DNA from 2 places in the Massilia violaceinigra genome. Region 1 is predicted to be linked to the other one. Evidence: predicted binding sites of a transcription regulator. Region 1 holds the regulator's gene; the other holds the start of a gene.
What was found. Region 1 encodes FNR, which switches genes on or off when oxygen is low (the NO sensors DNR and NnrR bind a similar motif). Its sites were predicted from a motif close to TTGATNNNNATCAA; they were not measured.

Region 1 (5,793 bases):
CGACATCACGCTCTCGCCGATGGCGGCGTACACCATCGGCTTTTTCTTCTTCTGGACTTTTTGCGCGCTGGCCAGCATGCTGACCTACTATCTGGTCGTGGTGCCGGACGATCCGCATCCGCCGTTTTAGCCTGGATATTTTGTGCGCCGTGCCAAGGAGCGCGAGAGAGTTCGGGTCAAGTGGATGCCGCGCCATCGTCAAACACCGCCTGCAGGCTGGGCGCGTTGAGGCTGCGCTCGAACCACTGTTCAAGCTCTGCCTGAGTGGCCTGACCGATGCGTTGCGTTGCCGGCCCCGGCAATTCGCCGAACCGCTTGCGCAACAGGCTGCCCAGCGCCCCGCGTAGGGCAATGACTTGTCCTTCCGCCTTACCTTCCGCACACCCGTTTTGAAAGCCGATCTCCTCGATCTGCTCGGCGCACGTTGCAAGTTTGCCTCCCATGTCGGCATCCTCCTCCGCGCTATCAACCATAAACAATTCCGAATTGCCGGTTCCGCGTGCCAGCAAACCGTTTACCCATACCTGAATCGAGCGCCGCAGGCTGGCCTGGGGTGATTCCTTGAACCACGTCGTCAGCGCCGGCAAGACGTCTGTTGAGACCTCGGGCAAGAGTGAAAGTTCAAGCCGGAACAGCAGCGCCAGCACCCGCTCGAAGGCCGACAGGGCGACTTCATCGAGCAGCTTGAAGGAAGTGAAATCCGTGACCAGTTCGCGCACCCGTTCCGGGTGGGCGAACAGCGAGCGGTATCCGAGGTCGTGAGGGCGGGCATCGCGCATTGTGGCGAGCGCCCATGCCCCGCCTTTGCGCTGCCTCACGCGTGCGCGGCGGCGTACAGGCCGGAAGGATAAGGCAGGTAGCAGGATGTGGCGCGCGGGGAAGAGGAAAGCCCGTAATTATGTCCTGATAATTACCTGTGAACATTATTATCGCCTGTTGGAAAACTGATTCCCGCAGGCTTGTTGCGACTTACGCCATCGGGCTGCACTGCTCGGTGCCGGCGGCCAGCGCCTTGAGCATGGCCGGGTCGAGCAGGGTCATTTCGCGCTTGTCGACGCCGATCCAGCCCTGTTTCTTGAAGCGCGACAGCAGGCGGCTGATGCTTTCGATGGTCAGGCCGAGGTAGTTGCCGATATCTTCGCGCGACATGCGCAGCTGGAAACTGGTGGCCGAGTAGCCGCGCGCCGCGTAGCGTGCCGACAGGTTGACCAGGAACACCGCAAAGCGCTGCTCGGCCCGCATATTTCCCAGCAACAGCATCACATTTTGCTCGCGCGTGATTTCCTGGCTCATGATGCGGTGGAAATGGCGCAGCAGGGTGGGCACCTCGCCGAACAGTTCTTCCAGGCGTTCGAATGGAATCTCGCACACTTCGCTGTCTTCGAGCGCGACCGCGTCGCAATGGTGGCGGTCGCCGCTGATGGCGTCCATGCCCAGCAGTTCGCCGGCCATCTGGAAACCCGTGATCTGCTGCTCGCCGCCCGCATTGACCTGGTAGGTCTTGAAGTGGCCGAAGCGGATGGCGTACAGGTTGCGGAACGGCTCGTCCATCTGGTACAGGCGCTCGTCGCGCAAGACGCGGCGACGCTTGCCGATGATGTTGTCGAGTCGGGTGATATCGTCGTTTTCGAGTCCCATCGGCAGGCACAGCTGGTGCATGCTGCATCCCGCGCAGCTGGCCTTGAGCGCGGCGACGTTCAAAATGGCTGCGGGAACGAATGGAAGAGGCTGGGGCATAGGGGTCTGACGGTTTGTGGCTTGAGCCGTATGATACCCCAGTGGAACCATGGCAGGCAGGCTAATAGCGGCGCAGCTGCGGCATTTTCCCCAGTACAGATGCCCGAATGGCCATGGTGGCGTTGCATTATCTGCGCAGGCGTTGTGCAAGTCCCAACAGCGCCGACCAAAGAACAAGGGAAAGACCAATAGCGCCCGCCGATACCAGTTGTGCGGCACTTAATGGCGTGAAATGAAACACGGCCGCCAGCCCGGGCACGCAGATCACGACCAGCAGCGCGGCGAGGGCGTTCGCGGCGATCATCCACCGCACCCGGTTGGGCCGGCGCCGCCGATGAGGGGCGCGTCGGGGCGGCGAGGCGGCAGCAGGAACATGGGTTGGCGCGCGGCGTTCCATGCCCGTTGGAGAAGGCCAGGGCGGCAGGCGGCCGGCAGCGCGTTGGGGCCGTCCGCGGCGAGGCGGATCGTTCAAGATATCAATGACTTACCAGCAAGGCTTGATGTGGCACGAGCGTGCCGGGATCGGCTACTTAGCGCGGGCGGAAACGCACGTCGACGGTCGAGACCTCGCCCGTGATCTTGGCTTTCTTCGGCTTCTTGGGCTTTTTCAGCACCTCGCCGGCGGTGTTGGTCACCGGCACCCGGTGTTCGGGCGAGAAACCAGGCTCCTCGATCCGCTCCAGGGTCTGTTTGGTGAGGATTTCGATGGCGGCAAGCAACTGCACTTCGTCCGCGCACACCAGCGACACCGCCTCGCCCGAGGCGCCCGCGCGGCCGGTGCGGCCGGTGCGGTGAATATAATCCTCGGCCACGATCGGCAGGTCGAAATTGACCACCTGCGGCAAGTCGTCGATGTCCAGTCCGCGCGCGGCCACGTCGGTGGCCACCAGGATCTTCGCTTCGCCCGCCTTGAAACGGTCGAGCGCGCGCAATCTGGCCGGCTGCGGCTTGTCGCCATGGATCGAATCGGCCGCGATGCCCTGCGCCTGCAGGGTCTCGACCAGCTGGTCCACGCCCTTGCGCGTCTTGACGAACACCAGCACCTGGCCCCAGCGGTGCTTTTTCAGCAGATACAGGAACAGTTCCGGCTTGCGCTTCTTGTCGACCGGCACCACCCACTGGCGGATGCGCTTGACGGTGCTGTTGCGCGGACTGACCTCGATGCTCAGCGGGTCGATCAGCAGCTTGCCGGCCAGCGCGCGGATCTCGTCCGAAAAGGTGGCCGAAAACAGCAGGGTCTGGCGTTTTTTCGGGAGCGCGGCGAACACGGCGTCGAGCTCGCGCGAAAAGCCCAGGTCCAGCATGCGGTCCGCTTCATCGAGCACCAGCGTTTCGAGCTGGTCGAACTTGACCGCGTTCTGGCGGTACAGGTCGAGCAGGCGGCCGGGCGTGGCCACCAGCACATCGAGGCCCTTGCGCAGCTTCATCATCTGCGGATTGATGCTGACGCCGCCGTAGGCGACGTGGGTCCGCAGCGGCAAGCCGGCCCCGTAGGCACGGAAACTTTCGTGCACCTGTTCGGCCAGCTCGCGGGTGGGCACCAGCACCAGCACGCGCACCGCGTTGGCGCCGACCTGGCCCTGCAGGGTCAGGCGCTGCAGCAGGGGCAGGGCGAAGCCGGCGGTCTTGCCGGTGCCGGTCTGGGCGGCCGCCATCATGTCGCGTCCGGCCAGCACGGCCGGAATGGCTTGCGCCTGCACCGGGGTGGGGGTGCTGTAGCCGAGCGCGTCCAGTGTGCGCACGAGGGGATCGATCAGACCGAGGGAATCAAAAGACATGGGGAAGCGACCTTGCAGCAAAAGAACAAGGGCGTAGTTTACTCTGTCCGGCGCCGGCCGGGGCGCAAAACCCCTAGCGCGTGGCGCTCACAGCTGCCGAGACGGTCGGCTTGGTCGGCTCGTGCTTGTCGCCGCAGGCGGCCACGGAGAGCACGAGCATGCAGCAGGCGGCAAGGGCCGCGAGCGGGTGAAAGCGTGGTTTCATGGCGCACCCCTGTTAAAAAGCCAATGCTACCCAAAACCACGCCCGGACGGCGCGCTATTGCAACGCGCTATCGCGACGCGCTATCGCGACGCGCTGTCAGAAGCGGTAGCTCACGCCGGCGCGCAGCACCGGATACACCTTGTAGGCCTGGACGTCGGCTTCCATCTTCACGCGCTCGACCGCCACGTCGCGCGCCAGCTGGGTGCAGGCGGCGCTGGTGGCCGTGCAGCCCGACTGCACCAGACGGCCGTTCGGATGGCCCTGCCACAGAGCGCCCACATCGGCGCTGAATTGCCACTTCTTGTCGGTGCTCAAGGCATTGCCCCAGCCCACGCCGAGGTAGGGCGCGCCCTTGTTGTACTCGATGCCGCCGTTGAGGATGCCGACCTGGCTCGCCGCGTAAGTCTTGCCGTTGATGTTGTAGTTGCCGTTGGAATCCTGGCGCGCCACCATGCTGACCTTGTTGCCGTTGTACACCACGCCGCCGGTCAGGCGGAACGGGCTGTTATCGATCAGGTGCCAGTCGAACAGCACGTCGATGTTTTGCAGCTTGGCCTTCATCGTGTAGTGGACGGTGCTGGCGGTATCGTTGTACTTGTACTGGAAATAGCTGGCGCCGAAACGGGCATTCAGCGTTTTTTCCATTGGGAAAATCAGATGGGCGCCGACGCCCGTGGTGCCGACTTCTGCGGTAACGGCGATCTGGGCTTGCGCGCTGGCGGCCAGCAACAGGGCGGCGGCCGCCAGGACGGTATTCTTGATGTACATGCAATGACCTTTGACGAATGACTGGGGGATGGCGGCATTGTACCGGCTCAGGCCGCCGGCGACATGCTCTGGCATCGTGGCCCGCCATGCTACTCCAGTCGGGGCTGCCAAGCCAGTCCCGAAAGGTAAGCAATTGTCGTTTTTTGTCGCCCGGCCGGCCCGGCGCGGATCGCCTGGGAATGGCGTTTCGCCTGTATTGACGGGCGCCGTTGCGTGCCGGGATGGTGGTTTCCGGGCCCGATCCATGATAAATTCTGTGGCGGCCGGCTGCAGATCGTCCGCAACACGCCCCACCAACCGATTTTCCGGAGATTCCCGCATGCCTACCCCGTTCCAGCGCGCCGTCGCGCCCCGTCTGATCGCCGCCCTGGTGGCCTTGTCGCTTGGCGGCGCCGCCGTGCCGGTGCTCGCTGCCACGCCTGGCGCCGGTGCCGGTGCCGCGGCCGCGGTGGACAAGCGCGACGCCGCCTTCGACAAATGGGCCGATGGCTTTGCCGCCGACTGGGTGCGGCTGTCGCCCCAGCGCGCCACGGTCGACCAGTATTTCCGCGGCGCCGAACAGCAAGCGCTGGACCGCCAGCTCACGCCCATCACTGTGGCGCACCGCGCCAGGTATGCGGCGCTGGCCAGGGCTGGTGTCGCGCGGCTCGACCGCTTCCTGGCCGGGTCCCTCGACAGCACCCAGCGCGTGTCGGCCGAGACCATGCGCTGGTCGCTGGCCAACCACCTGGCCGGCGAGCGTTTCGAAGACCACGCCTTCGTGTTCTCGCAATTTGGCGGCACCCACATCGCGCTGGTCAGCTTCATGAGCGCGGCGCACCCGATGCGGCGCGCGGCCGATGTCGACAGCTACCTGGCGCGCCTGGCGCAGATTGGCGAACGCATGGACCAGGCCAACGCGCGCACCCGCGCCGCCGCCGCGCGCGGCCTGCTGCCGCCGCGCTTCATCCTCGAACGCGCGCAGGGGCAGGTCGACGCCTTCCTCAAGCCGGCCGCCGACAAGAACGTGCTGGTGCTCGCGCTGGCCGAGCGCAGCGCCGCCCTGGCCGACCTGACGCCGGCGGCGCGCGCCGCCGCCATCGACAAAGCGGCGGCCATCGTCGGCAAGAGCGTCCTGCCGGCCTACGCCAGGAGCCAGGCGCTGCTGGCCGAGCTGCACCCCAAGACCGGCGACGCCGCCGGCATTGCGCGCCTGCCCGACGGCGCCGCCGCGTACAGCCATGCGCTGGCCAGCTTCACCGGCACCACCCTGAACGCGGCCCATATCCACGCGATCGGCCTGCGTGAAGTGGCGCGCATCGAGGG
Region 2 (5,793 bases), 2.5 Mb from region 1:
GCGGCGGCGACGGCGACGGCAGGCTTCTCGGCCGGGGTGTAGGTGCCGGCCGGCGTGACCGCGACGAACATGGCTTCCCAGTCGAGGCCATCGGCGCCGGGAGCGCTGGTGGAGGCGGCGGCAGCAGGAGCGGCTGCGGCCGGCGCGGCGGCTACCGGTGCGGGCGCCGGGGCGGTCACGGGAGCTGCCTTCGGCGGAGCATCGCCCTTGCCTTCGATGGCGTTGACCAGGATGCGTTCGAGCGAGTCGGGCATCGAGGCCAGTTGTTCGGGCCTGGCGCCGTTCGACAGGTCGGTCAGCTGGTCGGCCACGAAGCCCGATGCCTGCAGCGCCGCTTCGATGGCGATCGGCGTGACCGGCGCGGCGCCGGTGCGCAGCGCGTCGAACAGGTTCTCGGTCAGGTGGCAGGCCGCCACCAGGGCCGGCAGGTTCATGAAGCCTGCGCCACCCTTGATCGTGTGGAACGAGCGAAACACCGCGTTGAGCGTTTCCTTATTGTTCGGGTCGCGCTCGAGGGCGAGCAGGTGTTCTTCTACGTTGACTGCAAGATCCATCGCCTCGACGACGAAATCCTTGAGCATATCGTCCATTAGAATCCCAGATCGGCAAGTAGGTCGTCAACATTGTCTTGATCGAGTGCGACGGACGGGAACGACGGTCCCGACATCAGCGCTGGCTTTTGCAGCAGTTTTTCGCGCACCGCCGGCGGCGCGTTGTCGCGCAGCAGCTCGGCCAGTTCGTGTTCCACGGTCTTGGTGATGATCACCACTTTCTTGATCAGCTGGCCCGTGATGTCCTGGAAATCCTGGGCCATCATGATGTCGAGCAGGCGCGCTTTTTCGGCTTCGGTGGCGTCGGTCACGGCCTGGGCAAAGGCACGCGAGTCGCCGGCCAGGGTCTTGAATTCGTCGATGCTCAGCTTGCCCGCGAACAGGTCGGCCCAGCGCGTGTCCATGACCTTGGCTTTCTTCGACAGCACGTCCTGTGCCGGCATGCCTTCGTCGAGCGTGTTGAGAACCTTGTTGGCGGCCTGCTCGGTCAGGCTGGCGACGTATTCCAGGCGGTCCTGGGCATCGACGATCTGGGTCGACGCTTCCGACAAGGCCTTGTCGTAGCCCAGTTCGCGCAGCGAGTCGTGCAGCAGGCGCACGATGCCGCCGAGGCGCTCGAACATGGGCTTACCGTGCTCATCGGTTTCGACGGCGGCACCTTCCGCGGCGGGGGCGGCAGCCAAGGCAGGAGCCGCTGGCGCAGCCGCGGCGACAGGCGCGGACTCGGGCGGACGGGTCGAAGCGACCTGGTCGAACAATGCTTCCATATCGTCTTCGGCAGCGGCGGCGGGCGCCGGCGCAACTGCGGGCGCCGGTTCGCTGCTGCGCTGCGCGGACACTTCCTCGAATAATGCGTCGAAATCATCAGCGGCGTCGGTCATAGTCCCTGCTTCTCCATGTTTGTAAAGTGTTCGCAATCAATCTGCTGGTGTCTGGTAGTGCCATGCAAGTTTGGGGCAGAGCATGATGCGCGGCAACATCGCCGGGTTTACGCGAGTTTAGCAGCGTGAAGTGCCCTTGGTAAATCACTGTGCATGGGTCGCGGCAAAATGGCACGCGAAACTTGTGCCATCGATAATTAAAACGTGACTTTGATGTGCAATTGATACTGTGGAGTGTTGTATTTCGTAAGGGGAGCTCTGCGCGGGGAGGCGAATCGCCTGATCCAGGTAAAAAACGATGTCACGTTTCTAGTCCAGCTTGCTTGTCAGTTTGATCAAGATCAAAGGATGGCGTTCTATCAATCGTCAGATCGCGCACTACAATACAAAATACGACCTGCTGCGTGGGAGAACTCATCATGTATCGGAAAATTCTGATTACGACCGATGGCTCGGCGGTATCGAAGCACACGGCCTGCGCCGGCGTGAACTTCGCCAAACAGATGGGGGCCGATGTGCTGGTCCTGTATGTCGCACCGGAGTACCAGTACCCGGTGTACGTGGAAATCATTCCGCCCTCCTACCCCAGCGAAGAGGAATACCTGGCGCAGATGCGGCGCGTCGGCCAGGAACACCTCGGTTCGGTCCTGCGGGCGGCGCAGGATGCAGGGCTGCGCTGCGAGGGGCTGACGGCGTTTGCCGACGCCGCCGCGCTGAAAATCGTCGAGGTGGCGGAGCAGCGCCAGTGCGACCTGATCTTCATGGGTTCGCACGGGCGCAGCGGCTGGGGCCAGCTATTGCTGGGCAGTGTGACGAACAAGGTGCTGTCGCACACCAGCAAGCCGGTGCTGGTTCACCGCCTGATCACGGAGCCCGGAACCTAGCACTTACCTAGCAGTGCTGAATATGGCGCGAGCGACAATTTTGCCGTACCCTGTGCCGGGCCGCGGGGCATCGGCGCTGGCGCCGTCTTGCTTTTTGGTAGTCTTTTTTCAGCGGCGCAAGCGCCGTTCATGCTTACTTACCTGATTGCAATTTTATGATACGCATTGTTGTTGCCGACGACCACACGATCATGCGCGAGGGCCTCAAGCGCATCCTCGACGGCGCACTCGACATCGATATTGTCGGGGAAGCCATCAACGGCTTTGAAGTGCTGTCGCATGTGCGCCAGGGCGGCTTCGACCTGCTGCTGCTCGACTTGTCGATGCCGGGCCGCAGCGGCGTCGACCTGATCCGCCAGATCCGCAGCGAGGCGCCCAAGCTGGCCATCCTGATCCTCACCATGCACGAGGAAGAGCAGTACGCGGTGCGCGCCATCCGCGCCGGCGCCCAGGGCTACCTGACCAAGGAAAGCGCGGGCACCCAGCTGGTGGGGGCGATCCGCAAGGTGGCCTCGGGCCGGCCCTACATCAGCACCGAAGTGGCCGAGCAGCTTGCGCTGAACATCATGACGCCCAACGAGCAGCTGCTGCACAAGCAATTGTCGGACCGCGAATTCGAAGTGTTTTCCTTGTTGGTGGGTGGCAAGTCGATTACCGAAATCGCCAACAGCCTGCACCTGAGCGTGAAGACGGTCAGCACCCACAAAACACGCATCATGCAAAAGATGGGCATGACGTCGCTGTCGGAAATGGTGCAATATGCCGTGGCCCATCGCCTGCTGTCACCGTTCAAGACCTGAAGCACGCCTGACTGACGGCGAAAAGTTTTAGACACCGGCGCGATGGTTTCGTGCCGAGAAACCTCAAGTAGTCGGATTCTGTACCCATCAGTAGCACCCGCTCGACACCCCCGCCAAGACCATGTTTTCACTCTGTAGAACAGCTTCTCCAATAGGAATAGTCCTACAAAGGCGCGCCCTATCCTACTCCCAGATTCAGCGTTCGCTGATATCAATGCCGGACTCGTGTTGGCATACTTAAATCCAGCGATTCGGCTTTCCTGCGGTTCATAAATTGTTCTTACGCAAGCTAGCCAGCCGTGCTGTACATCACTTTTGAAGCTCCGGTCGCAGGTTGTTCAGATCGTTGTTCAAGCCTGATACCCGCAGCCTGAAACTTCGAATTTTCCTTACCCTGGAGATGAGCATGCTGACCACGCCACCGCAAGACACCCGCACCACCACCACGTCGACCATGCATTCCTCTCCAATGGAAGCAGGGCGGCAGCGTCAGGGCCGCCTCTGGTCCAATCTCAAGGAAGTCTGCGACCTGCTGCACATCAGCGCGGCAGTCTCGATCAACAGCGAAGAATTGCTGTTCCAGCACGTGCAATTCAAGACCGGCCAGCGCGTTCACACCATCGGCCAGGCCTTCGACACCCTCTACATCGTCAATTCCGGCTTCCTCAAGACCGTGCTCATCGACGAATTCGGCAACGAACAGGTCCTCAGCTTCCCCATGAAGGGCGACATGCTCGGCGTCGACGGCATCCACACCCGCCACTACGCCTCCGAAGCGGTGGCCCTGTCCGACTGCGACCTGATCTTGCTGCCGTTCAAGAAGCTCACGGCCCTGGGCCGCGTGCACCTGGAACTGGAAAACGTCATGTACGGCGTGATGAGCCGCGAACTGGTGCGCGAACAAGCCATGATCGGCATGCTCGGCGCCCTCAGCGCGGAAGCCCGCGTGGCGCGCTTCCTGGTGTCCCTGGCCGACCGCTTTGCCGCCATGGGTTACTCGAGCAAGCTGTTCAACCTGCGCATGACGCGCCATGAAATCGGCAGCTACCTGGGCCTGACTCTGGAAACCGTCAGCCGCACCTTGTCGGCTTTTAACGAAATCGGGCTCATCACGGTCGACCAGCGCACCATCGGCATCAAGGACGCCGATGCGCTCAAGACCCTGCGCCGCCTGCCGCCATCGCGTTCACGCGCCAAGCAGAACAGCGCAGCCAAGGCCAAGGCCGAAGCCGAACAACAGGCCGCCGACGCCAAGGTGCTGGCCACCACCACCGTCTGAGCAGTTGCCCCATGAAAAAAGGCGCCCCGCGGGGCGCCTTTTTTCATTCCATCACACCAGCTTACTGATCGCGCGACAGCACGCCGTCGGTGATCCGGACCTTCTCGCCCACACGCAGACCTGGATCGTTTTCGTACGTCACGGTCTGGGTGCCGCCATTGTTAAAGCGGATCACCACTTCGTAATGCTGGGTTTTGCGGGCCCGGCGTTCGATATTGCGGCCCACGTAAGCGCCGCCCACGGCGCCGGCGATCTGCGCCGCGGTGCGGCCGCTGCCCTTGCCCACCTGGCTGCCCAGCACGGCGCCAACCACGCCGCCACCGATGGTGCCGAGATAGTTACCGTCACCATTGACTTCGATCACGTTGATCGCGTCGACCGTGGCGCAATTGGTGCAATAACGCACCTCGCGCGGCGTCGGCGTGGCCGCCGCGACACGCAATGGCTTGCCGAGGACGGCGGCCGACACGCGGCCACCGATACGCATGGTAGCCGTCACGGCGCTGTTCGGTGCAATCCGGTCGGCGCGGCGGATCGTGTAGTCGCCGCTGTACTCGCCTGGTTTGACTTCCGGCAAGAAGAACACGCCGCGGGTGCCGGCGATGACCATGTCGACCTTGGCGCCCGGCGTACCGTACACCGAAAACGTCAGCTCGTTACCCGGCGACAAGTCGTCGCTGCCCTGTACGTCGAAGCGCTCGATCCGCGGTACATCGGCGGCGCGCTCGCGGCCCTGATTGTCGCGCGGATGGCGGCCGACGTCGCGCAGCAGCGATTCGCTGAGCACGCCGCTAGTCACTTGGTTGCCGACGCGCAGATTGGCGGTTACGGCGCTGCTGCCCGTGATGTTGTCGCGCCCGCCGAGGGTGTAGGTGCCTTCGTACTGGCCCGGTTCGGTTTCGGTCAGGTTCAGGTTGCGGTTGGCGCCGGCGATGCTGAGGGTGGCGCGGCCGCCCGGGGTGCCGTACAGGTTGAAGTTCAGTTCCACGCCGGGCCTCAAGCGGCGCACCTCTTCCACGTCGAAACCGCGGATCACCGGGGCGTAGGCGGCGGCATTGTTGTTGTATTGCTGCGCCTGTACAGGCGCGGCCAGGGTCATGGAAAAGAGCGGCATCGCAGCCAGGACCGCGGCGCGCGTTGCGGCGCGAAATATTGTTGTCGTTTTGATGATGATCTCCTCGGAGGTTGTACAGCGAAGCCGGATATTTCCAGCAGTCACGTCAAGTTACGCTGCTCGCATACGCGCGTCGGTGCGCTAGCGTACGCAATGCACAGCCTCTCCCGAGCTGACGCACACATGCTCCCCCGCCCCCGGCGCGACCACGAAACCGCCCGTAAAGGCGCCAAACGACGGCAGCACCATGCGCGTGGGCCCGATCAGAAAACACGGCAGGCGCA

Region 2: a site for FNR is predicted at 1,764-1,777, ahead of CR152_RS16330 (universal stress protein). Genes of this name have one in related genera too.

The regions. Positions count from the first base shown of each region.
Region 1 covers NZ_CP024608.1:6,174,776-6,180,568, reverse strand. Annotated here, with positions in the region: gene CR152_RS26545 (hypothetical protein) at 1-130, shown strand, start outside; gene CR152_RS26540 (hypothetical protein) at 177-779, opposite strand; gene fnr (fumarate/nitrate reduction transcriptional regulator Fnr) at 970-1,737, opposite strand; gene CR152_RS33295 (cation transporting ATPase C-terminal domain-containing protein) at 1,865-2,134, opposite strand; gene rhlE1 (RNA helicase RhlE1) at 2,268-3,515, opposite strand; gene CR152_RS34730 (hypothetical protein) at 3,589-3,720, opposite strand; gene CR152_RS26525 (hypothetical protein) at 3,817-4,563, opposite strand; gene CR152_RS26520 (DUF885 domain-containing protein) at 4,808-5,793, shown strand, end outside.
Region 2 covers NZ_CP024608.1:3,650,515-3,656,307, reverse strand. Annotated here, with positions in the region: gene CR152_RS16340 (chemotaxis protein CheA) at 1-590, opposite strand, end outside; gene CR152_RS16335 (protein phosphatase CheZ) at 590-1,432, opposite strand; gene CR152_RS16330 (universal stress protein) at 1,852-2,316, shown strand; gene CR152_RS16325 (response regulator) at 2,472-3,116, shown strand; gene CR152_RS16320 (Crp/Fnr family transcriptional regulator) at 3,586-4,395, shown strand; gene CR152_RS16315 (outer membrane lipoprotein) at 4,457-5,509, opposite strand; gene pdeM (ligase-associated DNA damage response endonuclease PdeM) at 5,651-5,793, opposite strand, start outside.